DNA from 2 places in the Methylobacterium nodulans ORS 2060 genome. Region 1 is predicted to be linked to the other one. Evidence: predicted binding sites of a transcription regulator. Region 1 holds the regulator's gene; the other holds the start of a gene.
What was found. The regulator LexA, encoded in region 1, represses DNA repair genes until DNA is damaged. The targets are predictions, from matches to a motif close to TGTTCNNNNTGTGTTCNG.
Positions count from the first base shown of each region.

Region 2: the regulator LexA is predicted to act here: its motif matches at 2,892-2,909, upstream of MNOD_RS33255 (LexA family protein).

Region 1 covers NC_011894.1:7,546,677-7,561,057, forward strand. The annotation lists gene MNOD_RS35290 (Hsp33 family molecular chaperone) at 1-879, opposite strand, end outside; gene argF (ornithine carbamoyltransferase) at 1,070-2,014, opposite strand; gene MNOD_RS35300 (aspartate aminotransferase family protein) at 2,014-3,207, opposite strand; gene MNOD_RS35305 (RidA family protein) at 3,439-3,912, shown strand; gene MNOD_RS35310 (glycerophosphodiester phosphodiesterase family protein) at 3,909-4,664, shown strand; gene MNOD_RS35315 (alpha/beta fold hydrolase) at 5,051-5,968, shown strand; gene ccoG (cytochrome c oxidase accessory protein CcoG) at 6,198-7,688, shown strand; gene MNOD_RS35325 (FixH family protein) at 7,718-8,218, shown strand; gene MNOD_RS35330 (heavy metal translocating P-type ATPase) at 8,232-10,508, shown strand; gene ccoS (cbb3-type cytochrome oxidase assembly protein CcoS) at 10,505-10,642, shown strand; gene MNOD_RS35340 (HD-GYP domain-containing protein) at 10,648-11,730, opposite strand; gene lexA (transcriptional repressor LexA) at 12,041-12,763, opposite strand; gene MNOD_RS35350 (DUF1236 domain-containing protein) at 13,269-13,604, opposite strand; gene MNOD_RS35355 (TetR/AcrR family transcriptional regulator) at 13,829-14,381, opposite strand, start outside.
Region 2 covers NC_011894.1:7,106,785-7,121,165, reverse strand. The annotation lists gene MNOD_RS33270 (DNA cytosine methyltransferase) at 1-560, shown strand, start outside; gene MNOD_RS33265 (very short patch repair endonuclease) at 562-1,002, shown strand; gene MNOD_RS33260 (Y-family DNA polymerase) at 1,097-2,425, opposite strand; gene MNOD_RS33255 (LexA family protein) at 2,422-2,877, opposite strand; gene MNOD_RS33250 (hypothetical protein) at 2,987-3,241, shown strand; gene MNOD_RS48445 (helix-turn-helix domain-containing protein) at 3,321-3,533, shown strand; gene MNOD_RS33240 (hypothetical protein) at 3,584-3,862, opposite strand; gene MNOD_RS47370 (FAD-binding protein) at 4,535-4,690, opposite strand; gene MNOD_RS33235 (response regulator transcription factor) at 4,721-5,374, opposite strand; gene MNOD_RS33230 (TonB-dependent receptor) at 5,403-7,868, opposite strand; gene MNOD_RS33225 (Stf0 family sulfotransferase) at 8,242-8,949, shown strand; gene MNOD_RS42030 (glycosyltransferase family 2 protein) at 8,956-11,139, opposite strand; gene MNOD_RS33210 (DapH/DapD/GlmU-related protein) at 11,136-11,792, opposite strand; gene MNOD_RS33205 (DegT/DnrJ/EryC1/StrS family aminotransferase) at 11,780-12,877, opposite strand; gene MNOD_RS33200 (sugar 3,4-ketoisomerase) at 12,874-13,269, opposite strand; gene MNOD_RS33195 (IS1182-like element ISMno33 family transposase) at 13,456-14,381, opposite strand, start outside.

The DNA of each region.
Region 1 (14,381 bases):
GCGGCGGATCATCCCCATCACCCGCTCGCGCGAGCAGCGGCAGGCCTCGTGCACGCCCCGGCTCTTGAACACCCGCACGCCGCGCTCGTGGAAGAGCCGGTACAGCAGGCGCTCGCTCGACACGGTCGGATCCACCAACTCGTGGTCCTCCGTGGTGGCGACGAGCGACTTCGCCTCGATCCAGGCGTCGTCCTCCGGCACCGCCCGCTCGTCGAGCCGCGCGTGACCCTCCGGGATGTCGCCCGGCGGCAGGTCGCCCGAGCGCGCCCGCTCGGGCGATTGGGGCAGGAACTGCACGAGCAGGCCGCCGGCCCGCCAGCTGCGCGTCCCCTCCTCCAGCCGCTCGGCGACCGCGAGGCGCACCCGGGTCGGGATCTGCTCCGATTGCTGGAAATACTGGTGGGCCGCCTCCTCGAAGCCTTGGCCTGCGAGGGCGACGACGCCCTGGTAGCGGCTCTGGGCCGAGCCCTGGTCGATGGTCATGGCGAGGTGGCCGTTCCCGAGGAGATCGGCCGTGCCTCGGCGGCCGGACCCGAGCGCCGCGACGCGCCCGGCGTCGAAACGCGCGGTGGCGCGCAGGCGGTCGGGCGCCTCGAAATCCACCACCACCATGTCGATGGGGCCGTCGGTCTTGGTCTGGAGCTGGAAGCGGCCCTCGAACTTGAGGGAGGAGCCGAGCAGGACCGTGAGCGCCGCCGCCTCGCCGAGCGCCCGGGCGACGGGGTCCGGATAGCCGTGGCGGCGCAGGATCGTGTCGACGGACGGGCCGAGCCGCACGATGCGGCCGCGGACGTCGAGGGGCCCGACCGAGAAGGGGAGCACCACGTCGTCGCGGCCCGCGGCCGCGAGGTCGATCTGGGAGGAAGTGTCGGAGCTCATGTCCTCTCCGGGGCCGAGGCGGCTTAAGGCCGCGGCGGCTCGCTCGAACGGATCGATGGTCTCCCGGCGGCGCGGCTCCATGCCTCCGATCCCGCCGGCGGGCCGGCGGGGCGACGCAGTCAGCGAAGGATGGAACCGCCGCGTAGAGAGACCGGCGGTTCCTCCGATATGGGGAGCCGCCTCGCGCTTTTCACGCCTCGACGGCGCCGAGGCACCAGGCGAGGATGCCCTTCTGGGCGTGCAGCCGGTTCTCGGCCTCGTCGAAGACCACCGATTGCGGCCCGTCGATCACCTCGGCGGTGACCTCCTCGCCGCGATGGGCCGGCAGGCAATGCATGAAGATCGCATCCTTGGCCGCAGCCTGCATCAGCTTGCCGTTGACCTGATAGGGCATCAGCAGGTTGTGGCGGTGCGCCTCGTCCTCGTCGCCCATGGACACCCAGCAATCGGTGACGACCGCATCCGCTCCGGCGACGGCCTCGAACGGGTCCGTGGTGACGTTGATCTGCGCGCCCTCGGCCTTGGCCCAGGCCAGGAGGTCCGGCCGCACCGCGAGTTCCGGCGGGCAGGCGACGTTGAGGCGGAAGTCGAACCGAGCCGCCGCATGCGCCCAGGAGGCCAGGACGTTGTTGGCGTCGCCCGACCACGCCACGGTGCGACCGCGGATCGGCCCGCGATGCTCCTCGAAGGTCAGCACATCGGCCATGATCTGGCAGGGATGCGAGACCTTGGTGAGGCCGTTGATCACCGGCACCTCGGCATGCGCGGCGAGTTCCTGCATCATGCCGTGGTCGAGGATGCGGATCATGATCGCGTCGACGTAGCGCGACAGGACCCGGGCCGTGTCCGCCACCGTCTCGCCGCGGCCGAGCTGCATCTCCTTGCCGGTCAGCATCAGCGTCTCGCCGCCGAGTTCCCGCATGGCGACGTCGAAGGAGACGCGGGTGCGGGTCGAGGGACGGTCGAACACCATCGCCAGCACCTTGCCGGCGAGCGGGCGCTCCGCCGGCGGCTGCCCCTTGCGGCGGTGGCGCTTCAGCTCCGCGCAGGCATCGAGCACCGTGCGCAGCTGCCCGGGCGAGAGGTCCGTCAGGTCGAGGAAGTGCCGGGGACCGGACGTGAAGGGTGCGTTCATCACTCGGCCGCTCCCCGCATGGAGGTTTCCAGGGACGAGGAAGCGGCCTCGAGGCGGTTCAGCGCCTCGTCCACCTCCGCCTCGCCGATGATCAGGGGCGGCAGGAGCCGCACCACGTTGTCGCCGGCCGGAATCACGAGCAGGTGCTCGGCCCGGGCCGCCGCGGCGAAGTCGGTGTTGGGCACCACGCAGCGCAGGCCCACCATCAGGCCCTCGCCGCGCACCTCGGCGATCACGTCCGGATGCCGGTCCGTGAGGGCGGCGAGGCGCTGCTTGAGGAGGAGCCCGGTCCGGCGGACATGCTCCAGGAAGCCCGGCGCCAGCACGACGTCGAGCACCGCGTTGCCGACCGCCATGGCGAGCGGGTTGCCGCCGAAGGTGGTGCCGTGGCTGCCCACCGTCATGCCGCACGCCGCCTCGCGCGTGGCGAGGCAGACGCCGAGCGGGAAGCCGCCGCCGATGCCCTTGGCCGCCGACATGATGTCGGGCGTCACGCCCGACCATTCATGCGCGAACAGCTTGCCGGTGCGCCCGACGCCGGTCTGCACCTCGTCCATGATCAGGAGCAGGCCGTGCTCGTCGCACAGGGCGCGCAGGGTGCGCAGCCACTCGGGCGCCACCACCCGCAGGCCGCCCTCGCCCTGGATCGGCTCGATCATCAGGGCCGCGGTCTCGGGCGTGATGGCGGCCTTGAGGGCCGTGAGGTCGCCGTAGGGCACCTGGTCGAAGCCTTCGACCTTGGGGCCGAAGCCCTCGATGTATTTCTGCTGCCCGCCCGCCGCGATGGTGGCGAGCGTCCGCCCATGGAAGGCGCCCTCGAAGGTCACGATCCGGAACCGCTCCGGGTGGCCGCCCGCGGCGTGGTACTTGCGCGCCATCTTGATGGCGGCCTCGTTCGCCTCCGCGCCGGAATTCGAGAAGAAGGCGACGTCCGCGAAGGTCGCCTCCACGAGGCGCTGCGCGAAGCGCTCGCCCTCCGGGATCTCGAACAGGTTCGAGACGTGCCAGACCTTCCGGGCCTGCTCGGTGAGTGCCGCGACGAGATGCGGATGGGCGTGGCCGAGGGCGTTGACGGCGATGCCGGCGCCGAAGTCGAGATATCGCGACCCGTCTCGGGCCACGAGCCACGCGCCCTCCCCGCGTTCGAACGACACCTTGGCCCTGGCATAGGTCGGCAAGAGGGCGGACGTCACGTTCCCGTCTCCGTCGCGGCCGCCTTAGCGAAGGACGGCCAAAAAGAAAGCGCCGCCTCAAGGGGCGGCACGCGCGCGAATACTTAGGGATCGATGCCGCTCTGTCAACGCCGGAGCCTGCCGCGGAGGCTCGCGCCGTGATGGCGCTTGCCTGTGGCGGGCTTGCCATGGCGGCCCCGGTTGGGCCAGACAGCCACGATCGACTAAAGCGAACCTTCAAGGAGAGAGTGCATGAGCGCGACGCTCGAGCGGCTGAAGGAACTCGGCTACGTGCTGCCCCCGGCCGCCGCACCGGTGGCGAACTACGTCCCCTTCAAGCGGGCGGGCAACCTCGTGGTGGTCTCCGGCCAGCTCTGCTTCGGGGCCGACGGCCAGCTCGATGCGCGCCATAAGGGCAAGGTCGGGGCCGAGGTGACGCCCGAGGTGGCGACCGAGGCCGCGCGCTTCTGCGCCCTCAACGTGCTGGCCCAGCTCCAGGCCGCGGTGGGCAATCTCGACGAGGCCGTGGTCAGCTGCATCCGCCTCGGCGGCTTCATCAACACGGCGCCCGGCTTCTCGGCGGTGGCGGGCGTGATGAACGGCGCCTCGGACCTGATGGTGCAGGTGCTGGGCGACCGCGGGCGGCACGCCCGGTCCACGGTCGGCGTCGCCGAACTGCCCCTCGACGCGGTCGTCGAGGTCGAGGGCATGTTCGAGGTGCGATGACCCCGCCCCTCGCGCCGGACTGGCTCACCGCCCGCCCGATCGCCCATCGCGGCCTGCACGACCGGGCGGCGGGTATCCCTGAGAACACGCTCGCGGCCGCCGAGGCCGCGATCGCCGGCGGCTACGCGATCGAGTGCGATGTGCGCTTAAGCGGCGACGGCGAGGCGATGGTCTTCCACGACGAGGCGCTCGGGCGCCTCACCGGGGAGACCGGCCTCGTGCGCGAGCGCCGGGCGGAGGATCTGGCGCGGCTCGCCCTGATGGGCAGCGCCGAGCGCATCCCCTCTCTGCCGGACTTCCTCGGCCGGATCGCAGGACGCACGCCCCTCGTGATCGAGGTGAAGTCGCGCCACGACGGCGATCTCGCGCTCACCCGCCGGGTCGCCGCGATCGTGGCGGGCTACGAGGGTCCGGTCGCGCTCAAGTCCTTCGATCCGCTCGTCGTCGGGGTGCTGGCCGATCTCGCGCCGGGCGTGCCCCGCGGCATCGTCGCGGAGAGCCGGCAGGACGACCCGGCCTACGCTCTCATGACGGCCGAGGCGCGGCTGAGCCTCGCCCATCTGCTGCACTTCGCCGAGAGCCGGCCGGACTTCCTGTCCTGGCGGGTCGACGACCTGCCGAATGCCGCCACCCATCTGTCGCGGCTGCTGGGTGCCCGCCCGGTGATGACCTGGACCGTTCGCACGCCCGAGCAGCAGGAGCGGGCGCGCCGCCATGCGGACCAGATGGTGTTCGAGGGTTTCCGGGCTTAAGCGCGGGAGATCCCGCTCCCTCCCCTGTCCCGGGCGCATGCAGCGCCAGCGGAATGCGACCCGGGACTTAAGCCGAGAAGTCGCGTAGCGACCGTTTTTTAGCACAGGTGCTGGAATATTGAGCCGCTTCGCGGCGAGTTCTCGTGCTGGATTCCGGATCTCCTTCCGCTGACGCTGCAGTCGTCCGGAAAAGGGCCGGGCCACTTGCGGCAGATCAATGCGCTCCGGCCGCGCATGCATGACGGATCAGCATCGCCCTCAGCAGCGCGGGCCGGAATCCGGACGGATGGACCCGGCCCAAGGCGCCCTCCGATGGCAGCCCCATCGGCCCTCATGCTGAGGTGCAGGGCGGCTGCCACGCAGGCCAGGTTCCATTGAGGTGTGCCATGAGCAAGACGATCGATTTCGTCGGCTTCCTTTCCCGCCTGTCCGGTGAAAAGGTGATGTCCGGTCTGAAGCGGAAGATTTCAAGCAGCGGAACGCCAAGTGTGGAGCTGGCATTCGAACTGCATCTGCCGAACAACTCGTTCTCCGACCTCCTGATCTTCTATCACGGCGGCGGCGCTCATCGTCGCGCCGGCTACGACCGGCTGGGGGACGCGCTCGTCCGCGATGGGGGCATCGCGGTATGTCTGCCGGACCTGCGTGGTCACGGAGCTTCGGGGGGACGACGCGGCCATGCGCCGACCCCGGATGCGATCTGGGACGATGTCGACCGACTCGTCGGCGCCATGCGGCGGGAATTTCCCGGCACGCGGGTGCATCTCGGAGGCCACTCCAGCGGCGCCGGAATGCTCCTCAACCATCTGACGCGGCGACGCCCGGCCGAACCGGTCGATGGTCTGGTTCTCCTGGCGCCGGAACTGGGCTTTCGCTCCGGGCTCTATCGCGACCACAGCACCTTCGGCTCCTTCGCGCGGGTCTCGACTTGGCCATTTCTTCTCTCTGCCTTCAGCGGCGGCCATCTGGGTGCCGGAATCGAGGCCGTGCGCTTCGATTACGGCAACGCAGAGAACGTCGAGGGCTGTCTGGCCTCCTACACGGTTGGCATGGCCAATGCCGTGACGCCCACCGACCCTGCGCGCCAGCTCGGTCGTCTGAGCGTTCCGACGACCATCGGCCTGCCGGAGAATGATGAACTCATCGACGTCGAACGACTGGAAGCCTTTCTCGCCCGCCATGCCGCGAAAGAGGTCCGATGGGAACGCCTGCCGGGACTCGGTCATCTCGACGTACTCCTCGGCGCGGCTCCCTTCATCCGCTCGGCGCTCTTGCTCGACTCTCCCCCTGGAGGCGGCCAATGACCGGTGTGCTCGACGTCGCCTTCCCTGCGCTGCGGCTCTGCTTGGAGCCGTTCCCGTGAGCGCCGACGACATCCGCATGGCGCAGCCATCCCGTATGGCGAAGCCATCGACCGGAGGTCGGATGAGCTCACCACCGGCCGGGCCACTTGCGGCAGATCAATGCGCCCCGGCCGCGCATGCATGACGGATCCGGCATCGCCCGCAGCAGCGCGGGCCGGAATCCGGACGGATGGACACGGTCGACACCGCCCCGCAGAGGGGCACCACCACGCTTCTCGTCGGACGCGAGCGCGCCGTCGCGGGCGTCGTCCCGCCCGAGACGGGCGCCCTCTACGCGGCGCGACGGAAGATCCACCCGCAGGGCGTGCGCGGGCGCTTCCGCACGCTGAAATGGGTCATCCTGGCGGTCACCCTGGGCATCTACTACCTCGTGCCGTTCCTGCGCTGGGATCGCGGCCCGGGGGCGCCGTCGCAGGCGGTGCTGATCGACCTCGACAAGGGGCGGTTCTACTTCTTCTTCATCGAACTGTGGCCGCAGGAGGTCACCTATGTGATGGGCCTGCTGATCCTGGCGGCCTTCACGCTCTTCTTCATGAATGCGGTCGCGGGCCGGGTCTGGTGCGGCTATCTCTGCCCGCAGACGGTCTGGACCGACCTCTTCCTGGCCGTCGAGCGCCTGATCGAGGGCGACCGGCGCGCGCGGATCCGCCTCGACGCCGCGCCCTGGTCCCTGGAGAAGCTCACGGCGCGGATCCTCAAACACGCGATCTGGATCGGGATCGCGTGGTGGACCGGCGGCGCCTGGGTCCTCTACTTCGCGGACGCGCCGACCCTCGTGCGCGATCTCGCCACCTTCCAGGCCCCGCCCGTCGCCTATGCGGCGATCCTGATCCTCACCGTCACGACCTACACGCTCGCCGGCCACATGCGCGAGCAGGTCTGCACCTACATGTGCCCCTGGCCGCGCATCCAGGGCGCGCTCACCGACGAGGATTCCGTCGCCGTCACCTACCGGTACGACCGCGGCGAGCCCCGCATCGCGGCCAAGAAGGCGCAAGGCCTGCGGGAGGCGGGCCGGCCGGCCGGCGATTGTGTCGATTGCCGGCAATGCGTCGTCGTCTGCCCGACCGGGGTCGACATCCGCGAGGGTCTGCAGATGCCCTGCATCCAGTGCGGGCTCTGCGTCGATGCCTGCAATGCGGTGATGACGAAGCTCGGCCGTCCGACCGGCCTCATCGCCTACGACACAGAGGCGAATTGCGAGCGCCGGCGGCGGGGCGAGGCGCCGGTCATCCGCCTCGTCCGGCCGCGCACCCTGCTCTACGCGCTCCTCGTCGCCGGGGTGGGAGGCACGATGCTCTACGGCCTCGCCACCCGCAGCTTCACGACCTTGAGCGTCCTGCACGACCGCAACCCGCTCTTCGTCACCCTGGCGGACGGCTCCATCCGCAACGGGCTGACGCTGCGGATCGTCAACAAGCGCCCGGTCGCGCGCAGTTTCGCCCTGGCCGTCGAGGGCGTGTCGGGCCTGCGGGTCGACGTCGTCGGCGCGCCCGACGGGCGGCTCGCGGTCGGCCCGGACGCCACGCAGGAATTCCGCGCGCTGGCCTTCGCGCCCGCCGGGGCGCCCCTCGACAAGTCCACCCCGCTCGTCCTGCGCATCACCGATCTCGAATCCGGCGAGACGGCGCGCGCGCAGGACCATTTCAAAGCCCCCTGATCCAAGGTCCCCGACCCAAGGCCCTGCCCATGTCCAGCCCCGCTCTCCCCGCCGCGCGCCCGCTCACCGGCCGTCAGGTGCTGCTGATCTTCGTCGCCTTCTTCGGGATCATCGCGGCGGTCAACGTCGTGCTCGTCACGGTGGCCCTGCGGACGTGGTCGGGCCTCGACGAGGCCTCGCCCTACCATGCGGGCCAGGTCTACAACGCCGAGATCCGGCTCGCCCGGGCCCAGGCGGCCCGCGGCTGGCAGCTCGCCGAGGAGGTGACCCGGGAGGGCGCGGGTGTCGCCGTCACGGTCCGTCTGAGCGACCGGGACGCCGCCCCGCTCTCCGGCCTCACCCTGCAGGCCCGCTTCGAACGGCCGACCGACAAGCGTCAGGACGTCGCCCTCGCCCTCACGGAGACCGGGTCCGGCACCTATTCGGGCCGAACCGAGGCCCTGAGCCCCGGCCAGTGGAACCTCGTCGTGGATGTCGCCGACGCAACCGGACGCGTCTTCCGCCGCCACAGCCGTGTCGTGCTGAACTGAAGGATCCGGCGCGATGTGCTGCACGGACACGGCGCTCGCCTATGTGGAGGCCCATGCCTCCTGGAGCGAGGCGAACACGCGGCCCTCCCTGCCCCGGGACTACGCCGCCTTCGTGGCTCGCGAGACCGACGGGACGAGCCGCGCCGCCTTCGCGGTCGAGGGCGTGCGCTGCGCCGCCTGCATGAGCGCGATCGAGCGCGGCGTCGGCGCCCTGCCGGGCGTTGCCGCGGCACGGCTCAACGTCACCGACCGGCGGCTCTCGGTGACCTGGGCGCCCGGCGCGGCGCCGGAGGTCGGCGCGGTGCTCGCCGCCCTCGACGGGCTGGGCTACCGGGGCCACCCGTTCGACCCGCGCCAGCGCCGCGACCCGGCGGCCGCCCGCGAGACGGAGCGCCTGATCCGAGCGCTCGCGGTCGCGGGCTTCGCCTCCATGAACGTGATGCTGCTCGCGATCTCGGTCTGGGCCGGCAACGTCTCCGACATGACGCCCGAGAACCGTGACCTCTTCCACTGGCTGCAGGCGGTGATCGCCCTGCCGGCGGCGGCCTATGCAGGGCGGCCCTTCTACGAGGGCGCCTTCCGGGGCCTGCGCGCCGGCCGCGTGACAATGGATTTCCCGATCACGCTCGGCGTGGTGCTGACCCTGGTGATGTCGGTGGTCGAGACGGCGATGGGCGCGGCCCATGCCTATTTCGACGGCGCCATCATGCTGCTGTTCTTCCTGCTGATCGGCCGCGTCCTCGACCAGACGATGCGCCGCCGCACCCAGACCCTCGCCGAGAACCTCGCGGCCCTGCGCAGCGAGAATGCGGCGTGGATCGGGGCCGACGGGTCGGTGCGGGAGGTGCTGCTCGCCGACCTCTCGCCCGGGGATGCGGTGCTGGTGCGCCCGGGCGAGCGGGTTCCGGTGGACGGCATCATCGCGCAGGGCCGCTCGGAGCTCGACCGCAGCCTCGTCACCGGCGAGACGGCGCCGGTGGCCGCGGGGCCCGGCGACACCGTCCATGCCGGCTCGCTCAATGCGAGCGGGGCGCTCACGGTGCGGGTGACCGCGGCGACCCGGGGCACGCTCCTCGACGAGGTCGAGGGGCTGATGCGGCGGGCGCTGGAGGCGAAGTCGCGGGCGCTCGTCCTCGCCGACCGGGCGACGCGCCTCTACGTGCCGGTCGTGCACGCGGCGGCGGTGCTGACCTTCGCGGGCTGGCTCGGGCTGGGGGCCGGGTTCCACGCGGCGCTGATGACGGCGGTGGCGGTGCTGATCATCACCTGCCCCTGCGCGCTCGGGCTCGCGATTCCGGCCGTGCAGGTGGTGGCCGCGGGCGCCCTGTTCCGCGACGGCGTGCTCCTCAACAGCGGCGACGCGCTCGAGCGTTTCGCGGCCATCGACACGGTCGCCTTCGACAAGACCGGAACGCTGACCCTGCCGGAGCCGGTCCTGGCGGGCCACTACGATCCGGCGGCGCTCGCGCTCGGGGCCCGGCTCGCCCGGTCGAGTCGGCACCCGATGGCGGCAGCGCTCAGCGCCGCGGTGCCGGACGCCCTGCCCTGTCCGGGGGCGGAGGAGGCGGCGGGGCTCGGCGTGCGGGCCATGGTCGACGGCGTGCCGGTCCGGCTCGGCTCGCCCCGCTTCTGCGCGGCCGAGGACGAGGCGGCGCAGGCGCTCGCCCGCGATCCGGAAGCCTCGGCGATCTGCCTGCGGGCCGGCGAGGCGGCGCCGGTCGTGTTCCGCGTGCGGCAGGCGCCGCGGCCGGACGCGCGCGAGGTGCTGCAGGCGCTGCGCCGGAGCGGCTATCGCGTGCTGATCCTGTCGGGCGACCGTCCGGAGGCGGTCGCCGCCGTGGCCGACGCCCTCGCGGTCGCCGAGTGGCAGGGCGGCCTCACTCCCCAGGAGAAGATCCGCCGGATCGAGGCGCTCGGGCGCGAGGGAAGCCGGGTGCTGATGGTGGGGGACGGGCTCAACGACGCCCCGGCGCTGGCTGCCGCCCATGCCTCCCTGTCGCCCGTCACCGCCGCTCACGTGAGCCAGGCGGCGGCCGACGCGCTCTTCCTCGGCCGCAGCCTCGCCCCGGTGCTTGCAGTGCTGCGCAGCGGCCGGACCGCCAGGCGCCTCATGCTGCAGAACCTGTGGTTCTCGGCCGCCTACAACCTCGTGGCGATCCCGCTCGCGGCGGCGGGCCTGCTGACGCCCCTGATCGCTGCGCTTGCCATGTCGGGCTCGTCCGTCGTGGTCACGCTCAACGCCCTGCGGGCGCGCCGGGCGCCCGCCCTGCCGGAGGCAGCACGCCGATGAACGTCCTCATCCTGATGATCCCGATCGCCCTCTTCCTCGGCGGGATGGGGCTCTGCGCCTTCCTGTGGGCGCTGCGCAGCGGCCAGTACGACGACATCAATGGTGCCGAGCACCGGATGCTCGCGGACGATTGATCCAATTAAGGGACGGCCGCGGCGGCAAGACCCATGGCGACCGGCCTGAAGGCCGCAAGGAGCTGCCTGTCGAGCTTCTGTCCCATCCGGTCCATCGCCGCCCAGGCCTCTGCGGGACCGATCGGAGCGCGGTAGGGACGCCGCTCGGTCAGGGCCGAGCAGATGTCGCAGATCGTCACGAGCCGCACGAGATCGCCGATCGCCCCGCCGCGGAGCCCGTCGGGATAGCCCGAGCCGTCGAGCATCTCGTGGTGGTGTCGCACCACGTCGAGGATCTCGGCATCGAATCCCGGCTGCCGGGCCAGCAGCGCCGCCCCGATGACCGGATGCCTGCGCATCACCGCCATCTCCTCTGCGGAGAGGCTGCTCGGCTTGTTGAGGATGGCGAGCGGGATCCGGGCCTTGCCGACATCATGGAGCAGGGCCGCCCGCACCAGCCGCTCCTGGTCGTGCCGCCGGAATCCGAGGAGCCCGGCGAAAGCGCCCGCGTAGCCGGCCACGCCGAGCGAGTGCTGGTAGACCCCGATCTCGTGGGTGCGGATGACGTCGAGCCAGGCGCGAATTCCCGCCTCCGCTATGGCCTCCAGGACGATCTCGGTGCCGGCATCGATGTCGTCGAGGCTCAAGGCCACGCCGTTCGCGGCGGCCTGGAAGAGCCGTGAGACCAGCGCGTTGGCTTCCGCGGCCTGCGCACGGGCCTGCCGCAGCGGTTCGGCCGCGCGGGCTTCCGCCTCCGCCTCGATCAAGGCGAGGAGCGTCGCCCTGAGCTCGGCCTGGGAGGCGGTGGGCGGCAGCACCTGCGCAGCGCCGAGCGCCCGCGCCCGCGCGAGGGTGACCGGGCTGAGGTCCCGGGCGAGACAGAGGCAGGGGGCGCCGCGGGCACGCACGCGGCTCATCGCGCGCCGGATCCCCGCCAGAATGGCGGCGTCATCGAGGGCGACGTCGAGCACCGCCGCCTGGAACCGGCCCGGCGGCAGGCCTTCGCCCGGGAGCAGGGCGATGCAGGGCAGAAGGCGCGCGAGGCTGCCGGCGAGCGTTCGGGCCGTCCGCGGCTCGTCCGTGATCAGCAGGATGAATCCGTCCCGCATGGCATGCCCCGCACGATCTCCCGACCCAGGAGCCGGCTCCATGCTCCTTACCGCTGATCGCCCGATCCTCGAATAGATCGGTTAAGCTTTCCCTTGAAAGAGGGCGATTGGCGCATGTGGATTGATGAGAGGCGTCGCGGAGCGGTCGATCATCGTCGGGCCTGTCCCGCCAACGCCCGATCGAGGCCGTTCCGCAACGAAGGCGTGAATCGTTGTTGCCGCTGAACTCGCTCATGACCCTGGGTAAGGATCAAAAAAAGGCCTCCGCCATGCGGAGGCCTTGGCTTACGCCCCGTTTCGGGGGCGACGTTCAGTACTTGCGGATGAGGCTCACGAGGCGGCCCTGGATGCGGACGCGGTCCGGCCCGAGCACCCGGGTCTCGTAGGCCGGATTCGCCGCTTCGAGCGCGATGGAGGAGCCGCGGCGGCGCAGGCGCTTGAGGGTCGCCTCCTCGTCATCGATCAGCGCCACCACGATGTCGCCGGTATTGGCCGTGTCCTGGCGACGAATCACCACGAGGTCGCCGTCGAGGATGCCGGCTTCGATCATCGAGTCGCCGCGCACTTCGAGCGCGTAATGCTCGCCGCCGGCCAGAAAGTCCGGCGACATCGCCACCGTGCGGCTCTGGCTCTGGATTGCCGAGATCGGCGTGCCGGCGGCGATCCGCCCCATCACCGGAATGCTGATCGAGCGTCCGTTGTCGTCGGAACCGAGGGAGGACGGCATCGGGGCGGCCTTGGCAGCCGGCGCGGCCGTCCGTCCGCCTTCGACCACGCTGGGGGTGAAGCGCACCACCTCGCCCGAAGGAGGCACCACCGCATCGGGGATCCGAATGACCTCGATCGCGCGAGCCCGGTTCGGCAACCGCCGCAGGAAGCCGCGTTCCTCCAGGGCCGTGATCAGCCGATGAATGCCTGACTTGGACTTGAGATCGAGCGCGTCCTTCATCTCGTCGAAGGACGGGGGGACCCCCGTCTCGCGCATCCGCTGCTGGATGAAGCGGAGCAGGTCCAACTGCTTACGGGTGAGCATGGGGCACTCTCTTCGCCTGCGCCGATGCGCGATACGAAACAAATCGCGAACATGTTAGGCGTTCCTCAAGTGTTCCGCAAGCGGGTGTGTCGGGTATCTCCGCGCTCGCCGGCTTTCGGCCGGCGCTTCTCCATCCGGTCAGGCCGGGCTTCCCGGGCGGGTCCAAAGCGGGATCTGAGGCATGTTCTGGCAGGCGGTGCGGAGCGGCTGGAAGCGGACGCCGACAACTTGGCCTGAAGGGCATGGAGCCGGTGCTGGCCCGGATCGGGGCCACGAATCCTTTGCCGAGAGCGATGCGGCGCCTGCGGACCTGACGATGAGGGCGGGGCGGGAACGGGATTGCTCCGGTGCCGGGCACGACGTGAATCGCGTGGCACGGCCTGGAGGCGGCCGTGACCTGGCAGCCGGACCGGGATGGCTTACGGTCGGGCCGGGGCGCGCCCGCGCTCCCGGTCCATGGGCGGCGCTGCGGCTTTACGTGGTCCGGCAGCGCGCGGGTTCGGGGTCAGTCGATGGTGGTGATGATGCGGCGGGTGCGCGGCTCGACCACGTAGATGTCGTCGCCCGACGTCACGTAGCTGTAGCCCTTCAGGCGCGGGCTCTCCTCGATCACGGTCGGGGGCAGCGGATGAAGGTCGATGTCGGCCGGGAGCGTCGAGCCGACCGTCACGCGTTCCCGAATGCGCACGGGCGCCACGCGCTGCTCGGTGACGTACTTCTTGATGATCACGCGCTGAGGCGGGGCAATCTCGACCGGCTCCTCGGTGATCGTGACGGTCTGCGCGAGAGCGGCCCCTCCGATTAGGGTCAGAGCTGCTGCAGCAGACAATGCGCGCTTCATGAGCACCTCCAAGTTGAACAACCGTTCATCTTTCCCAAGGGGGAATGCGAGGTCGTTCAACGGTGAGGGTGTCCTCTTGTTCCGAGGGGCGTGGCTGGCCTGTGCAAGCGGCGAGGCGCCGGTGGACGGTGGCGGATTCAGGATCGTGGCCGTGGTCGGCGAGGCGGAGCCCGCCCTGGCCGCCCGCCCTGGCCGCACCGCGCGGCCAATGGCCCGAGTGTCCCTCAGCCCGCGACGCGCGCATCCCACCCGGCCATCATCATCCGAGCCACCGCTTCCAGCTCGGCCCGGCTCGCGCCGTCACGCGCCTGGAGTGACATCCCGCCCTGGACGGTGAGGACGAGGCGGGCGAGCGCGCCGGTGTCGAGCGATTGCGGCAGCTCGCCCTCGGCCGCCGCGCGGGCAAGCCGCGCTTCGACCCGTGCCAGATTGCGGGCGCGCGCCGCGTGCACGAGATCGCCAAGCTCGGCGCTTCCCTCGCCGCCGACGGCCGAAAGCGTCACCATGCAGCCGAGAGGGTCATCGCGCCCGCACGCCTGCGTCAGGGCGGCGGCCGTGTCCATCAGGAGCGCCTCGACCGCGTCGCGCGCCGTGGCAGCCGCCGCGAAGTTCCCCCAGACGCGGGGCTCGTACTGCTCGCCGTAGTGGCGCAGCGCCTCCGCGTAGAGCGCTTCCTTGGAGCCGAAGGCCGCGTAGAGGCTCGGCGAGCCGATGCCCATGGTCTCGGTCAGGTCGGAGATCGAGGTGGCAGCGTAGCCCTTGTGCCAGAACAGGCGC
Region 2 (14,381 bases), 440 kb from region 1:
TCACCGCCGATGACCTGCAAGAGTGGCGTCGACCTGCAGCAACCGTCCAGGAGGCAATAGCCGACTTACAAGGCGCAACGGAAGAGGGGGTCGACAGTGACGGTCTGGACTGGTGGCGCTACGGATCGGACGTCGCTCCCTCGTTGTATGCACGCCGACTGAGAGGCACGAGGCGCCTTTTCTCGGGCCATCGACGGATCCCACACGCTCCGGCGATAGCGGCGCGTTTCGCCGCCGTGCCACAGGGCGGTCGCGATGCCGTCGGCCGACACGCTCGCCTTGACTGGAACAAGCAGTGTCCTACGATTCGGGCAGGAACCGGACCGGATCGCGGATCGTTTCAAGCCGTTAGGCCGCTCCATCCCGCTGAGCCGCGTGTGATCACGGTACGGGAGGCGGCCCGCTTGCAGGGCTTCCCTGACCGTTTCGTGTTTCACCCGACCGCCTGGCACAGCTTCAGGATGATAGGCAATAGCGTGTCTCCGATCATTGCGGAGCGGATCTTCAAGGCGATCCGCTCGAAGATGTTCGACGTGCCGTCGTTGGCAGCGGCCGAGTAGCGTGGTGGATCGCCTCACGCCAGAGGCGCGATCACGCCTCATGGCGGCGGTAAAGGGAAAGAACACCACGCCGGAGCTCAAGGTGCGGAAGCTCGCTCATAGCCTTGGATTCCGCTTCAGACTCCATCGCCGCGACCTGCCGGGAATGCCCGATCTCGTTTTTCCTACAAGGCGTAAGGTCGTCTTCGTGCATGGCTGCTTCTGGCACCGCCATCCCGGGTGCAGGAAGGCTTCGACACCCAGCTCGCACGGCGACTTCTGGCAAGCCAAGTTTTCGCGCAACGTGGACCGCGACGCCCGCAACGAGCGCCAGCTGCGCGACGCCGGTTGGGACGTGCTTGTGATCTGGGAGTGCGAGACGCGGGACGCCGCCGCGGTCGCCGAGCGGCTCACCGCCTTCCTCGGACCACCCGGCCGAGCCAAGCCAGCTGCGCCGGATTGATGGCATGCCCGAAGCGTTGCTGTCTACGGGGCTGTAGAGCGGATCGTGTTCTACGGCGTCGTTCAGTGATGGGCCGCCGCAATCCCCGCCGCACCTACGACGAGGAGGGGCGGATCTCGGGTCCGGCAGTTGCCATCGCTGTCACGACCGGCACCTCGGCGAGCCGCGTCGTGTAGCGCGGCGTGCGCATCTCGAACTTGGTCGCCCAGGTCCGCTTCGCCTCCAGCCCCGCCCGCGCCGGCACCACGGTGCCGCGCCCGAAGCGCCGGTTGCAGGCATCCATCGCCGCCATCAGCGCGCCGCCGCGCTCCCGGTCCAGCGCCCCGAAGAGGGCCCGCGGGCTCTCCGTCAGCGGCACGAGGTCGGTCGTGATCACGCCGGCCTTGCTGTAGCGCCAGGGCTCCGGCCCCTGCTCGCGCCAAGTCTTCGCCACTCCGAGCCGGGCGGCCTTGATCAGGACGAGGGAATCGGAGGTTGCCTCGGGCAGATGCACCACCGTCGAGACCGAGCGCTTCGGATCGCCGCGGTCGTGCTCGCTGGTGTGGTAGAAGACGGTGATCTGGGTGGTAGCGAGCCCATCCCGGCGCAGCTTCTCGGCGAGGCGCGTGGCATGGGCGCTCACCGCCTGCTCCAGATCGGCCTGCTCGGTAACCCGGCTCGCGAAGCTCCGGGTGACGGCGCAGCCCTTGCGGCGGGCCGGCACGATCTCCAGCGGCAGGCACGCGCGGCCGCGCAGCTCGTGGATGATGCGCTCGCCGACCACCGTGAGCGCCTGGCGGGCCGGGCGCGGGTCGAGGTCGCGCAGATCTGCCACGGTGTCGACGCCCAGCGCCTCGAGCTTGGCGAGCGAGGCGCGGCCGATGCCCCAAACCTCGCCGACCGGGATGCCGACCAGCCACATCGCTCGCTCATTCTCGTCGCTCAGATCGCAGACGCCGCCTAACTCGGGCACGCGCTTGGCGATGTGGTTGGCGAGCTTGGCCAGCGTCTTGGTCGGGCCGATGCCCACGCAGGTCGGGATGCCCGTCCAGCGGCGCACGGTGGAGCGCAGATCGCGCGCGAGTTCCAGCCTCTCCCGCTCGCGCACCTCCGAGAGGTCCAGGAAGCTCTCGTCGATGGAGTAGATCTCGACGTCCTTGGCGAATTGCCGGTAGACCGCGTTCGCCCGCGCGCTCATGTCCCCATAGAGGGTGTAATTCGAGGAGAAGACGCGCACCTTCTCGCGCCGGCAGAGCTCGCGGATCATGAAGTAAGGCGCGCCCATTTTGATCCCGAGCGCTTTGGCTTCCGGTGTCCTCGCGACCGCGCAGCCGTCGTTGTTCGAGAGCACGATCACCGGCACACCCACGAGCTTGGGATCGAAGACGCGCTCGCAGCTGCAATAGAAGCTGTTGCCGTCGATCAGGGCGAGGGCGCGGCTCATCGCACGGCGCTCGGCCGGACGTGGTGCCAGCGCACCGAGAACAGCAGGACGCCCCAGATCTGGCACTCCTCCAGGTCCTCCAGGCCGAAGGCGGGCATCTCCGGGTTGTCGAAGGTGAGCGCGAGGCGGTTGCCGTCGAGCACCAAGCGCTTGAGGCTCATCTCGCCGTGCACAACCGCAACGACGACGGCGCCCGGGCCGGGGTGGAGGGAGCGGTCGACGACGGCGAGGTCCTGATCATGGATGCCCGCGCCCTTCATGCACCAGCCGCGGACGCGCCAGATGAAGGTCGCGGCCGGGTTGGGGGCGAGCCAGCGGGGGAGTTCGAGGGCGCCCTCGATGAAGTCCTCGGCCGGGGACGGGAAGCCGGCGCAGAGGGTGGTGCGCATGAAGGGGATGCGCACCAGCCCACTCCAGTCTGCTGCCTGCTCGCCGACCCGGTAGAGACTCACGCCGCCCTCCGCACTAGAACAGAAAGAGAACAAACAGGTGCACAGTTCCCGGTCAAGGCGGTCGGGGCGTCGCTGTGGAGAGCGGGGAGAACCCGCGACGGAGAGTGGTATGGGTATGCGGACGACGTTCGTGGTTCAGACGTTCGAGATCCACCGCAAGAAGCTGCGGCCCGGTACGCGTGATGTTGCTCCAACCGAGAGCGGGGCGCTGAAGCGGGCGGAGGCGATCGCGAAGCGGATGCCCGGGACGGCGGCGCTCAAGATCGTGGCCGACGATGAGACGGGCGAGCTGGAGAGCGTCGCGATCGTCGGCCAGTTCGGTGAGGTGCCGGAGGACTTCGCCGAGCAGCTCGCCGGCGGCTGATGCGACACCGGCACCCGATTCCCCTGACTTGATCGGGAGTGAGGACCGAGCGCGGACTATGACGGATCGTGAGTTTCGCATGGCGCTTGCCGAGCTCGGGCTCACGCAGAGCGCCGCCGCAAGGCTTCTCAGGGTTGAGGCCGGCACGGTTGGCCGCTGGGCGCGCGGCGAGACCAGGGTGCCCGGGACAGCGGAGGCCTTCCTGCGGCTGTTGGTCACCGCCGGCATCACGGGGGAGGCGGCCATTCGACTGGCCAGCGGTGTCACGGAGGATCCGGGGGACCGGGATTGAAACGAAAGTGCCCCGCGCGGCGGGCGCCGGCAGGGCCCTGAGCCGTGGTTTCAGCGCGGTTTGCGCCTGCGGGCGACGTACCTGTCGATGGCCTCAAGGATGACCGAGTGCATCGAGCGCTCCTCGGCGATCGCGATCTCCACCAGGGCGTCGTGCCGCGCATCGTTGAGGTAGACGGTCTGTTTCGAGGCGACCTGACGCGCGACTCGGGGGCGGCCGGGCTTGCGCTTCCGGGCGTTCGACGGCGGGGCCAGGGGAGGGGTGATGAGGAGCAGCTCATCACCTGCGGCGGCCGCGGGTGCGCGCGGGATCGCCGGCTCGTCGCTCATATCCACGAGGCGCGCCGCGCGGATTACCGCGCCGGGGGAGGTTCGCAGCAAATCATTAACCATCCAGCACCGGACCCTCATCATCCCGGCGCGCCGCCATCAAGGAGCCGTCAATCTCACGGGAGATGACAGGGCGCGGCGCGGCCTTTGCCCCGCCACGTATTCCGCGGTAGTGCGAGTCCCGTGAGCCGCTTACTCCTCGTGGCGGGTCGCCCGCGCAAGCGGGGCCCGGGTGCTGGAACCACCCGGGCCGAACCTTCTCAGGCCCTGGCCGGCAGCGTAGCGTCGGAACGAAAAAGCCCGCCGCCGCGGAGCCGGGCGGCCTTGCTGACTCTGGACGTGGGACGCATCAGGGTCGAGACTCAACCACCTTGTCTATGGAAGGGCTGCAATGGGTGGACAGCAGCTCTCTACGCCTTTCGCCCGCAATGACCGGGGCTGACCCGTTTCAGACGTTCGCGGCGGGTGTCGCGAACGTCCGGTTGCGAGTGTTCTCAGGATATTTGATTTCTTGACAGGGTTTCCGGACACAGACGGTTGAGGGGCTGGAGCACCGGGCAGGACCCAATCCGCGTGGAAGGTTTCCCGTCGTTTTTTTGATAATACCTGCCACAAACCGGCTTTCGGTCTGCGCGTAGGGAATGACCGCTTGTGCTGCGCGAGCGGATCTCTTTAAGGCTCGTGGGGTCTGCTCCGCTGTGCCGCGCAGGTGGCGATGCGTGATGCCATTACGAGGGCGGGCCCAAGCGTCGTGCCTGGACCCGAATAGGTGCCCGCAAAGATCGAGACGGCATCAGCCCCGCACGCGAACAGACCCTCAATCGGCATCGTGTCCGCTCGGAGCATGGGCACCGCGGCTCAGGACTCCTCTGCGGCCAGTCTGGCGCGGATGGCATCCTGGTGCTGAACGGCGAAACGGACGAGGCCAGCCTTGTCGCTGAAATGGACCTGCTGGCCGATCGTGGCTGCCTCGTTGCTGATGGTCTTGGTGCTCAGCAGCAGGATCTCTGCAATCCGCCGGTAAGCGTGGCCCTCCGCCAACAGCTGAAGGATGCGCAGCTGACGGATGGTCAATTGATCAAGCGGACTTGCCGGAGGCGGCGGTGGCGCCACCAAGGCAAAGGCCAAATCAGCGTTGAGATAGCCCTTACCGGCCAGGACATGGCGATAGGCTTGCTCGAACTCCGTCAGACCCGCAGCCTTGCAGACGTAGCCCAGGGCACCCGCCTGCAAGGCCAGACGGGCAACGCGAGGCTCCTCGTACATGCTGAACACCAGCACACGCAGCTTGGGATCGCGGCTGCGCAGGCGCCGGATCAGCGTCAGCCCACCCAGCGGCGCCCCGGGAAAGGCCAGATCCACGACGACGAGGCTTGGCGAGTGCTGGAGGGCGAGGCGTTCGCCCTCGGCTGGACTGGTCGCCGTGTGCACGATGATGCCCGTGGGCGCGAGGAGCCCACGGATCGTATCGAGGACGATCGGCTGATCGTCGATGATCAGCACGCCGGCCACGGACCGGCTCGTCCTCCTCAGGCGCAGCTCACCAGGTCACGCGCATGCCGCCATAGACCGAGAGCGGCTGTATCAGGGTGGTGGTGCGCGGGTCGTTCAGCGCGTAGCGGTTGGCGAAATTGGGATCGGTCTCCAGGAAGGTGCCGAAGTTCGGCACTCGGGTGTTGAACAGGTTGGTCACCAGCCCGAACACCTCCACGTTCTTCGTCAGCTGGAAGCTCGTGGTGAGGTTCGCCACCGCGTAGGCCGGCAGCTTCCGGTTCAGGTTCGACTCGTCACCCCGGAAATACGAGGAGGAGAACGCCGCCACGTTCATCCCGAAGCGCCAGAACGGCGTGATCGCGTAATCGAACCCCGCCTTGAACTGATGTTCGGGCACCAGCGGCAGCTTGTTGCCCGGCCGCACCGTGATCAGCCCGTCATCGGCCAGCGGGTTGTTGGGCGAGGACAGGTCGCCGCGGAACTGGAAGGTGGCATCGATCAGCGCGTAGTTGGCGTAAAGCCGCAGACGCTCGCCCACATACTCCGCCGCCACCTCGATGCCTTGCCGCTGCGTCGCCGGCACGTTCACGAAATAGCCCCGCGCCGCATTGCCCGGCACCGCGATCTGCAGGATGTCGTTGGTCAGGTCCGTGCGGAAGAAGCCGAGCTTGTAGGTGAGCAGGCCCCCCTCGGCGACGTCCGGCACCGTGCCGCGGATCCCCGCCTCGTAGGTGTGTGCCTCCACCTGCTGGAGCGGCGGGTCGGCCACCAGCGAGTTCGGCAGCAGGCAGGGCCGGTTCGGGTTGGCGCAGGCCAGTTCGAGCGGCGTCGGCGCCCGGTTCGATTCCGAGTAGCCGCCATACAGCGTCAGCCAGGGGAAGAACCGGTAGGTCAGGCCCGCCACCGGGTTGAGGCGGGTGAAGAAGTGCGTGCCGGTGACATCCGGCGAGAACCCGGTCAGGTCCTGGGTGGAGATGCGCGCGAAGTTCAGCCGCGCCCCGGCGGTGAGCGAGAGCTGATCGGTGACGTCGAAGGTGTCGAGGGCGTAGAGGCCCATGTAGAGGTTCGAGCCGGTCACCTGGCTCGGCGCGACGCCGAGCGCCGCGGCGGTGCGGATCGGCCCGGTGCCGAGCCCGGGGATCAGGCCGTAGGTCGGGTTGTTCGGGTCGGTGGTGACGCTCAGGTCCGGGTTGATCACCCCGAGCGTGCTCGCCGACTTGAAGGTGTAGGAGGCCGCATCGATGCTGCCGCCGAGGATGAAGGTGTTGGCGTGATCGAGCACCCGGTCGCGGTTCGTCGCCTGCAGCGTGCCGCCGTAGCCGGTCGCCTCGGTGCGGACCGTATCGTGGGTGCCGTACGGGATGCCTGCCCGGAAGGGGATCGGCTGGCCGTTCGGCCCCAGGATCAGGAACTGGTTGCGGAACTGCGCCTGGGTCTGGCCGGGGGCGGGCGAGAACCCGTCGTCCTCGAAACAGAGAAAGCCGCGGAAGCTCGAGCGCGTGCTGCAATTCTCGAAGTTGCCGTCGTTGCCGTCGACCACGAACTGGCTGAAGCGGCGCACATAGGCGTTGCCCGCGAGGTCCCAGGTCGGGGAGAGGTTCACCTTGCCGGTGACCTGGATCTGGCCCATCTCGGTGTCGATGGTCTGTGGCCAAGTGAAGATCGCCCGCTCGTTGAGGTGGGTGAAGTCGACGGGTGCGGCAGCGGTGGCCCCGAAGAAGGTCTTGGCGCCTGAGGCGATGAGGTGGAACTCGGAATCGGGCGTGCGATGGCCGATATCGGCATAGACGCGGCCGATCTCGGCGGGCGACCTGAAGCGCCAGCCATCGTCCTTGAGGCCCTCGCCCGCGAAGTAGAAGCTCCAGGGCCCGACCACCTCGCCGTATTGCAGGGTGCCGAGGATGCGGCCGTCCGAGCCGCCCATCACCGAGACTTCCTGGCCCTGCCAGGTGAAGCCGTTCTTCATCTCGATGTTGACCGCGCCGCCGAGCGCGTTGAGGCCGAAGATCGGGTTGCCGGTGACGAGGTCGATGCGGTTGATGGCGACCTGGGGGATCAGATCCCAGTTCACGACGTCGCCGAAGGCCTCGTTGATGCGGGTGCCGTTCTGGTAGACGGCCAGCCCCTGGGGGGCGCCCTGAAGCGGGGAGGCGTCGAAGCCGCGATAGGTGAGGGTCTGGCGGAAGCTGTTGCCCTGGCCGTCCGAGAGGCTGACGCCCGGGGTGGTGCGGGCCAGCGTGAAGGTGGGGTCGAGGGTGGCGCGGTCCTGCTCGAACTGGCGCGCGGTGACGGTCTCGGCCGTGAACGGCACCTTGGAGAGCGGCAGCGCGCCGCCGGCAGCTGCGTCGGCGCGGGCCGCACCGCCGGCTCCGCCGACCGGGGTCACCGGCACGACATCGATCTGCTCGAGAGCGATCGTGTCACCCTGCGCGGCAGCAGATCCGACGAGGCTGAGCGTGGCGCAGGGCACGAGAACCGTCGTGACCAGAAGACTGCGGCGCAGCGCCACCATTGCTTACTCCCCCAAACGCATAGAAAATTCTTAGACCTGACAAGGCCTAGCTTGCTGCTGAGGGGATACGAAAGCCGCGGTTTGGCCGCAATCCGCCGGTTGGACTGCCGTCACGCTTCACGTTGGCTTCCTCTCAGGCGGCAGGTTTGTGTAGCAAAATCAACACAGGCCTCCGGGAGCACTGCGCAAGGACCGCAGGATTATTTGGAAGCGGGTATTGCCAGGTGTTCCCATGTGCCCGTCAGGAGGATGCTGCATCGCACTGGGTCGAGGCTCAGCCCCCAAGCCTCTCCGGGCCGGCATGTGAACCGATTCTGGCGCAGGTCCTTCATTTGGCCGAGCGAGGGATCCGTTAACGGGAGGACTGTCTCACATGAAAGGCTACGCCGTCTGCGGAGCACCGCGCTCGGGCAGCAACTACTTCTGCGACGTGCTGACCAGCACCGGTCAGCTCGGCCGGCCGCGCGAGTACTTCAACGGTGACGCCCGGCGGCGCTACGACGATCCGTCCTACCCGGACGATCCCGCGCTCCAGATCAAGCACATTCTCACCACGGGAGCGACCCCGAACGGGGTCTACGCGCTCAAGCTCTTCCCCGGCTTGTTCGACCGGGTCTCGCCGCATCTGAAGCTCACGCAAGCCCTGCCCAATCTCACCTTCGTGCGTCTGCGGCGTCTCGACGTGCTGGGGCAGGCGCTCTCCTGGGTGCGCTCGATCCAGACCGGGCAGTTCCGCTCGACGGAGACCGCCAACGCCGAGCCGCAGTTCGACGGGCCGCTGATCGCGACCTACCTGGGCCAGGTCTGCCAACGCAACGCGCGCTGGGACATGTACTTCGCGCGCACCGGCTTGCGGCCGGTGGAGGTGACTTACGAGGATCTGGCGGAGAACCCACAGGAGGCCGTCGATCAGGTAGCCGGGCGCCTGGGCGTCCACCCCTCCCCGCGAATCGATCCGAGCCAAGTCCTCTTGCGCCGCCAGAGCGACGCCGTCTCGGCCGAGTGGCGGGCGCGCTTCATCTGGGAGTTCGGGGATCGGGATGTCATGGATGGCGCCGACCTGCTGAGCCGGACGCTCTAGAGCGGTCTAGCTCCGCTTTGGCGCCGCGAGGCGGCGCAGCCGTCCCAGCCAGCGCAGGAACGCGGTCGAGCGCCAGGACAGGGAAGCCCGCATCCGCTCCCGCGAGGCCAGCGTCGCCTTAAGGTGGAAATCGAGTTCCTGCACGGTCGATTCCAGCGCCTCTCGGCGGGCGTCGAGGTCCGCGACGGCCCGCTCGCGCTGGGCAAGAACCCCGCGCATCGCTGCCATCTGCTGCGCGTGCAGAGCTTGGGTTCGGGATATCTCGTCGGCGAGCTGGTCGCGGGCGGCGGCTGCAGCGTCCCGGGCTGCGGCGAAGTCGTCGCGCTCCCGTCCGAGCGCGTCCTGCTCCCGGGTGAGCTCGGCGATGCGCGCGTCGCGGAGCTCGATCTCGCGGACGTTGAGCGCATCGACGCTACCGCCCCACTCGCGCAGCCGGATCATGTGCTCCGGCTCGCTCGCAGCCTCATAGAGCGTGTCGAGGGCGAAGTACCGGTAATCGACCCGTGGCACCCGACGGGCGAGTTCAGCGATCCGCAGCCAAACGGGCTCGCCCGACAGGACGTAGGCTTCCGTGTCGAACACCTCCGCGAACAGTTCCTCGCTGAAGGCCGCGAAGTGGCGCAGCACCTTGCTGCTCTCGTAGATCCAGCGCAGCCGCGTCTCCGGACTCGGTGCGCTCGTGTTGGCGTTGTTGGCGCGGATCCGGAACGCGGTGAGACGGTCCGGCAGCACGTGGATGCGGTGGCCAGCCACCAGCATCCGGATCCACATGTCGAAGTCCTGCAGGTTCGTCAGCCGCGGGTCGTAGGGTCCTGCCGCTGCGTAGGCCTCCCGCCGAATCATGGCGGTCGGCGCGCACAGGATATTGCCCTGGAAGAAGAAGAACCGCAGCCACGTGCGCCGCGAGGAATCCGTGAACCGCAGCGGCGCAGCGAAATCATTAAGGGCTTCCGTAGGCAGACCCTCCTCATCCACCGGTCGCGGTGTGCCGAAGACGAGAGAGATCTCCGGGTTCGCGTCGAGGAAGGCGACCTGCCGGCGCAACCGGCCCGGCAGTGCCCAGTCATCCGAGTTGAGGATCGCCAGATAGCGCCCGCGCGCCCGCGCGATCGTGGCGTTCATCGCCGCCGAGATGCCCCGGTTCTGCGACCAACACTCGAGGCGGATGCGTGGATCGGTGAAGCCGCGCAGGATTTCGGCCGTCCCGTCGGTCGAGCCGTCGTCGGTGACGACGATCTCGAAATCCTGGAAGGACTGCGCCAGCACGCTCTCGATCGTCTGCCGGACATAGGGAGCGTGGTTGTAGGCCTTCACTAGCACCGAGACGGCCGGGGCCACGGCGGGCAAGGCCACCGCGAGCGGGGGGAGCGGTGCAGGATCGGCCCGCGGGAGCCCGCGCTCCTCCCACCAGAGCGGCCGGATGCAGGCGGTGTCCGGCACCACGCGCCCGAGGTCGACCGACTCGCGCTCCATCTTGTCCCAGAAGGCGCGCAGCCGCTCCCGGCCCCAGAGGTAGTGCTGGCCAAGGCCTTGGGCGACGTCGGCGCGCCCGAGCCGCGCGGCCTGGGCTGCCTCGCGGGTGGCGTTCCGCTCAAAGCCGAGATGCTTGTAGTGCCAGAGCACCACCACGTCGCGGGCGGGCAGCAGGAGGTCGCCCTGCGGCTCGGCGGCATGACGCCCCGGGCCGAACCCGGTCTCGCGCAACGCCTCGGGCTTGAACAGGCTGAGCTTGTTGAAGGCCGCGCGGGGCCGCCCGCGCGTGACCCGCTCGGTCAGGAGCCCGGCATCGTCCGGCATCTCCGGATGGGTGAGGTCGAAGCCGAGCGCCGGGACCAGCGTCACGCCGCAATCGGCCTGCTCGGCGAGGTACTCCGCCATCGCCCGGCCGGGCACGTGCAGGTGCTCGTCGATCGCCGTGACCACGATCCAGTCGGCCGTGCCGCGGCTCTCCTTCCAGGCCTCGTTCTGCATCGCCCGATGCGAGAGCACGAAGGACTCCGCGTCGCTGCGCACGAAGTCCCGCAGCTCGACCTTCGGGTGGGCGCGCAGGATCTCGCGCGAGCCGTCCGCCGAGCCGTCGTCGTACACGACGTAGCGGTCGACCCAGGGGTCGTAGTGGCGGAAGAAGAAGCCGAGCATGTCGGCCTCGTCCCAGCACACCGTGTAGAGATGGACGACCGGCCGCCTCATGCGACGGCGATCCCCTTGTAGCCGCCGATGTCGCGCCGGACGATCCGCGCCGGGTTGCCGAGGACGAGGCAGCCCGCCGGCACGTCCCGCGTGACGACCGAACCGGCCCCCACGACGGCGTTCTCGCCCACCGTGACGCAGGGCAGGATCGTGGCCCCCGCCCCGACGAAGGCACCCGTCCCGAGCGTCACGTGGCCTGCGAGGGTCGCGCCCGGCCCGACCGACACGAAGGCGCCACACCGCGCGTGATGGCCGATGCTGGCACCACGGTTGACGAAGGCGAAGGCCCCAAACGTGCTGCCGCTGCCGAGGCTGCAGCCTGCGTTGACGTAGCCGCCCGGGCCGAGGTCGAGGTGCCGGGGCGCCGCCACGCTCGGGTCGATCAGCGCGAATGGGCGGTGCAGGCCCCGCTGCGCGGCCTCCCGCGCGGCGGCCTGCCGGTGGCCCGGGGTGAAGAGCGGGACGAGGAATGGCAGGTCCAGCTCCTCCGGGCCGAGGTCGTCGGGCGCGAGGATGCGCGCGCCCTCCGGCAGGTGGTCCAGCCCCGGATGGTTGCGCACGCCCGCCACGAGCGGGAGCCCCGCCCGGTACAGGCTCTCCTCGACGTCGACCACGAGCGGGGAGCCCACGCCGTAGAGGATCACGCCGGGCACGACAGGCACTCCTGGATTGCGGCGGCGACCCGTTCGACAGCTCCTGCGGCGACCTCCGGCTGGATCGGCAGGCTGAGCAGGGTCGCGGCCAGGGCGTCGGTGACGGGCAGCGAGTTCGGCTGACCCTCCGCGAAGGCCGGGTGCCGGTGCAGGCCCGGCGCATAGTGGATCGCTGTGCCGATCCCGGATCGAGCGAGGCGGCGCATCAGCCCGTCCCGGTCGGCGTGAGTAACGGCGAACTGGTGGTAGACGCAGCCCTCATCCTCGGGCGGCAGGCCAAGGCTGGTCCCGGCGAGGAGGGCCCGATAGCGAGCCGCGATGGCGCGGCGCTCGGCGTTGCCCGCGTCGAGGTGCGGCAGCAGGGCGAGCAGGATCGCGGCCTGGATCTCGTCGAGACGCGCGTTGAAGCCGAGCCGTCGGCTGACGCGCTCAGGTCCTTCGAAGCCGTAGTTGCGCAGGCTGCGCAGGCGCGCGGCGAGGGCCGGATCGCGGGTGACGACCGCGCCGCCATCGCCGATGCCGCCGAGGTTCTTGGTGGGATAGAAGGAATACGCCGCCGCGTGCCCGAAGCTGCCCAGCGGCCGCCCGTCGAGCGTGGCACCATGGCTCTGAGCGCAATCCTCCACCACCGCGAGCCCGTGCCGGGCGGCGAGCGCCGTCAGGGCCGGCATGTCGGCGGGAAAACCGAAGAGGTGGACCGGCAGGATCGCCGCCGTGCGCTGTCCGATCGCCGCTGCTACCGCGGCCGGGTCGAGGCAGCGGGTATGCGGGTCGACCTCGGCGAAGCGCGGGCTCGCCCCGCAGTGCAGGACGGCCTGAGCGGTTCCCGCGAAGGTGAGGGCCGGCACCACTACCTCATCGCCTGGGCCGATCCCGAGCGCGCGGAGCGCAAGCGCCAGAGCATCCGTGCCTGAGGCCACCCCGACGCAGTGCTCTACCCCCGCGTGATTGGCGAAGGCGTGCTCGAAGGCCGCGACAGCCGCGCCCAGGATGAAGGAGGGGCCGGACAGGACCTCGGCGATGGCGGCGTCGATCTCGCGCCGGAAACGCGCCACTCGCAGCGGCGGTGCCGCCTGGGGGATCATGCCGGACACGCTGCCCGCATCAGGTCAGGCCGTGCTTCGTCATAGTGCTGCGTGTCCTTGTAGCGCTCGGAGGCGCAGACGAGGAGGATGGTGCTGGGCACGAAACCGCACAGGCGGATGAGGATGCCACCCTGGATCCATAGTGCCTCATCGTGGCCGGCGAGCCGGACCGTGGCACGCTCGCTACCGTTGTCGACCTCGACTGTCACCGCGCCGCTCAGGACCGTGATGAGTTCGTCACAGGAATTGGCATGGCCGCCGCGGGCGGGCCCAGGCGCATCGACCTTTACGACGAACACGCGCTTGGGCACGAAGGGGACGTTCTCGAACTCCTCGAAGGCCACGAGTTCGCCGCGAGCATCGGCGTGGACCCGCTGCGGGAGGAGGCTCACGCCTCTGATGATGTCGAACTGTCGCAATACCGCCCCCCAACGGCACCTTTACTAGGCTTTCTAAGGGCGTGCCTACAACTCTACAAGTGGCCAGCACGACCTCGTGCAGCTCGGGAAGATTCGGCAATGACAATTGCGCAGATGACCTGATCTGGTTCCGTATGCCGCCCGACACTGTTGGCGAAGTCATCGCTCTGCGGCGAGGGCAGCGAAGCGTGAGGTGCGTGTCGGGGCGAGCGGACGCTGGGCGAACCAGGCGGCGAGCCGGTCGAGGTTGAGGGCCGCGGCGATGGCGATGCTCTGCAAGCCGGTCTTGGCCAAGCCGCGATAGCGTGCCCGGCGTAGGCCGAAGGCGCGCACGCCCTGCGCGATCGTGCCTTCGATCCCGCGCCGCTGGGCGTAGAGGCGCCCCACCTCACCGGCCTGCCGAGCCCGGGCTGCTGCCAGCGCCTCGTGTTCTGCGCGCAGGTGCAGCGTCAGCTGCCGCCCCTGCCGACGACCCGACGTGCAGCGCGCTCGGGACGGGCATGGGGCACAATCGGCGGCGGCGAAGCAGATGCGGATGCGACGTCCGCGCGCCTCGTCGTAGGAGCGCCGGGTGAACTCGCGCCAGGACGCATTGCTGCGGCCTTCGGGGCAGCGCACGACGCGGCCATCCCAATCCACCGCGAAGTCCGCGACGCCGAAGCCGTCCGGGCTGCGGTTCTGCCAGGTCGACTGCGGCCGAGGCGGGCCGATCAAGTCGACTTGGTGGCGCTCGTGGGCGGCGGCGAGCTGCTCCGCGCTGACGTAGGCCGCGTCCGCGAGGTGCTCGGACGGGATCAAGCCCTTGGCGGCCAGCGCGTCGTGGATCGCCGCGAGCCGCATCACCTCGTGCACGTTGGCGACCGTGGCGTCGGTGTGCACGATCAGGTGCGGCGCACCGGCGTCGCAGGTCTCGGTGAGGTGGACCATGTAGCCGGTCCAGCCCGTCATCCGCTTGGTGCGGAAGCGGGCCTCGGTGTCGTAGGGTGACTGAACGCGGTCGCCCGGGCCGCGGCTCTGGAGGGCGCACACCCGCACGCCGGAGGTCGGATCCCCCTGCGTGCCCGCCCCGCCCCGCGCAAAGTGGC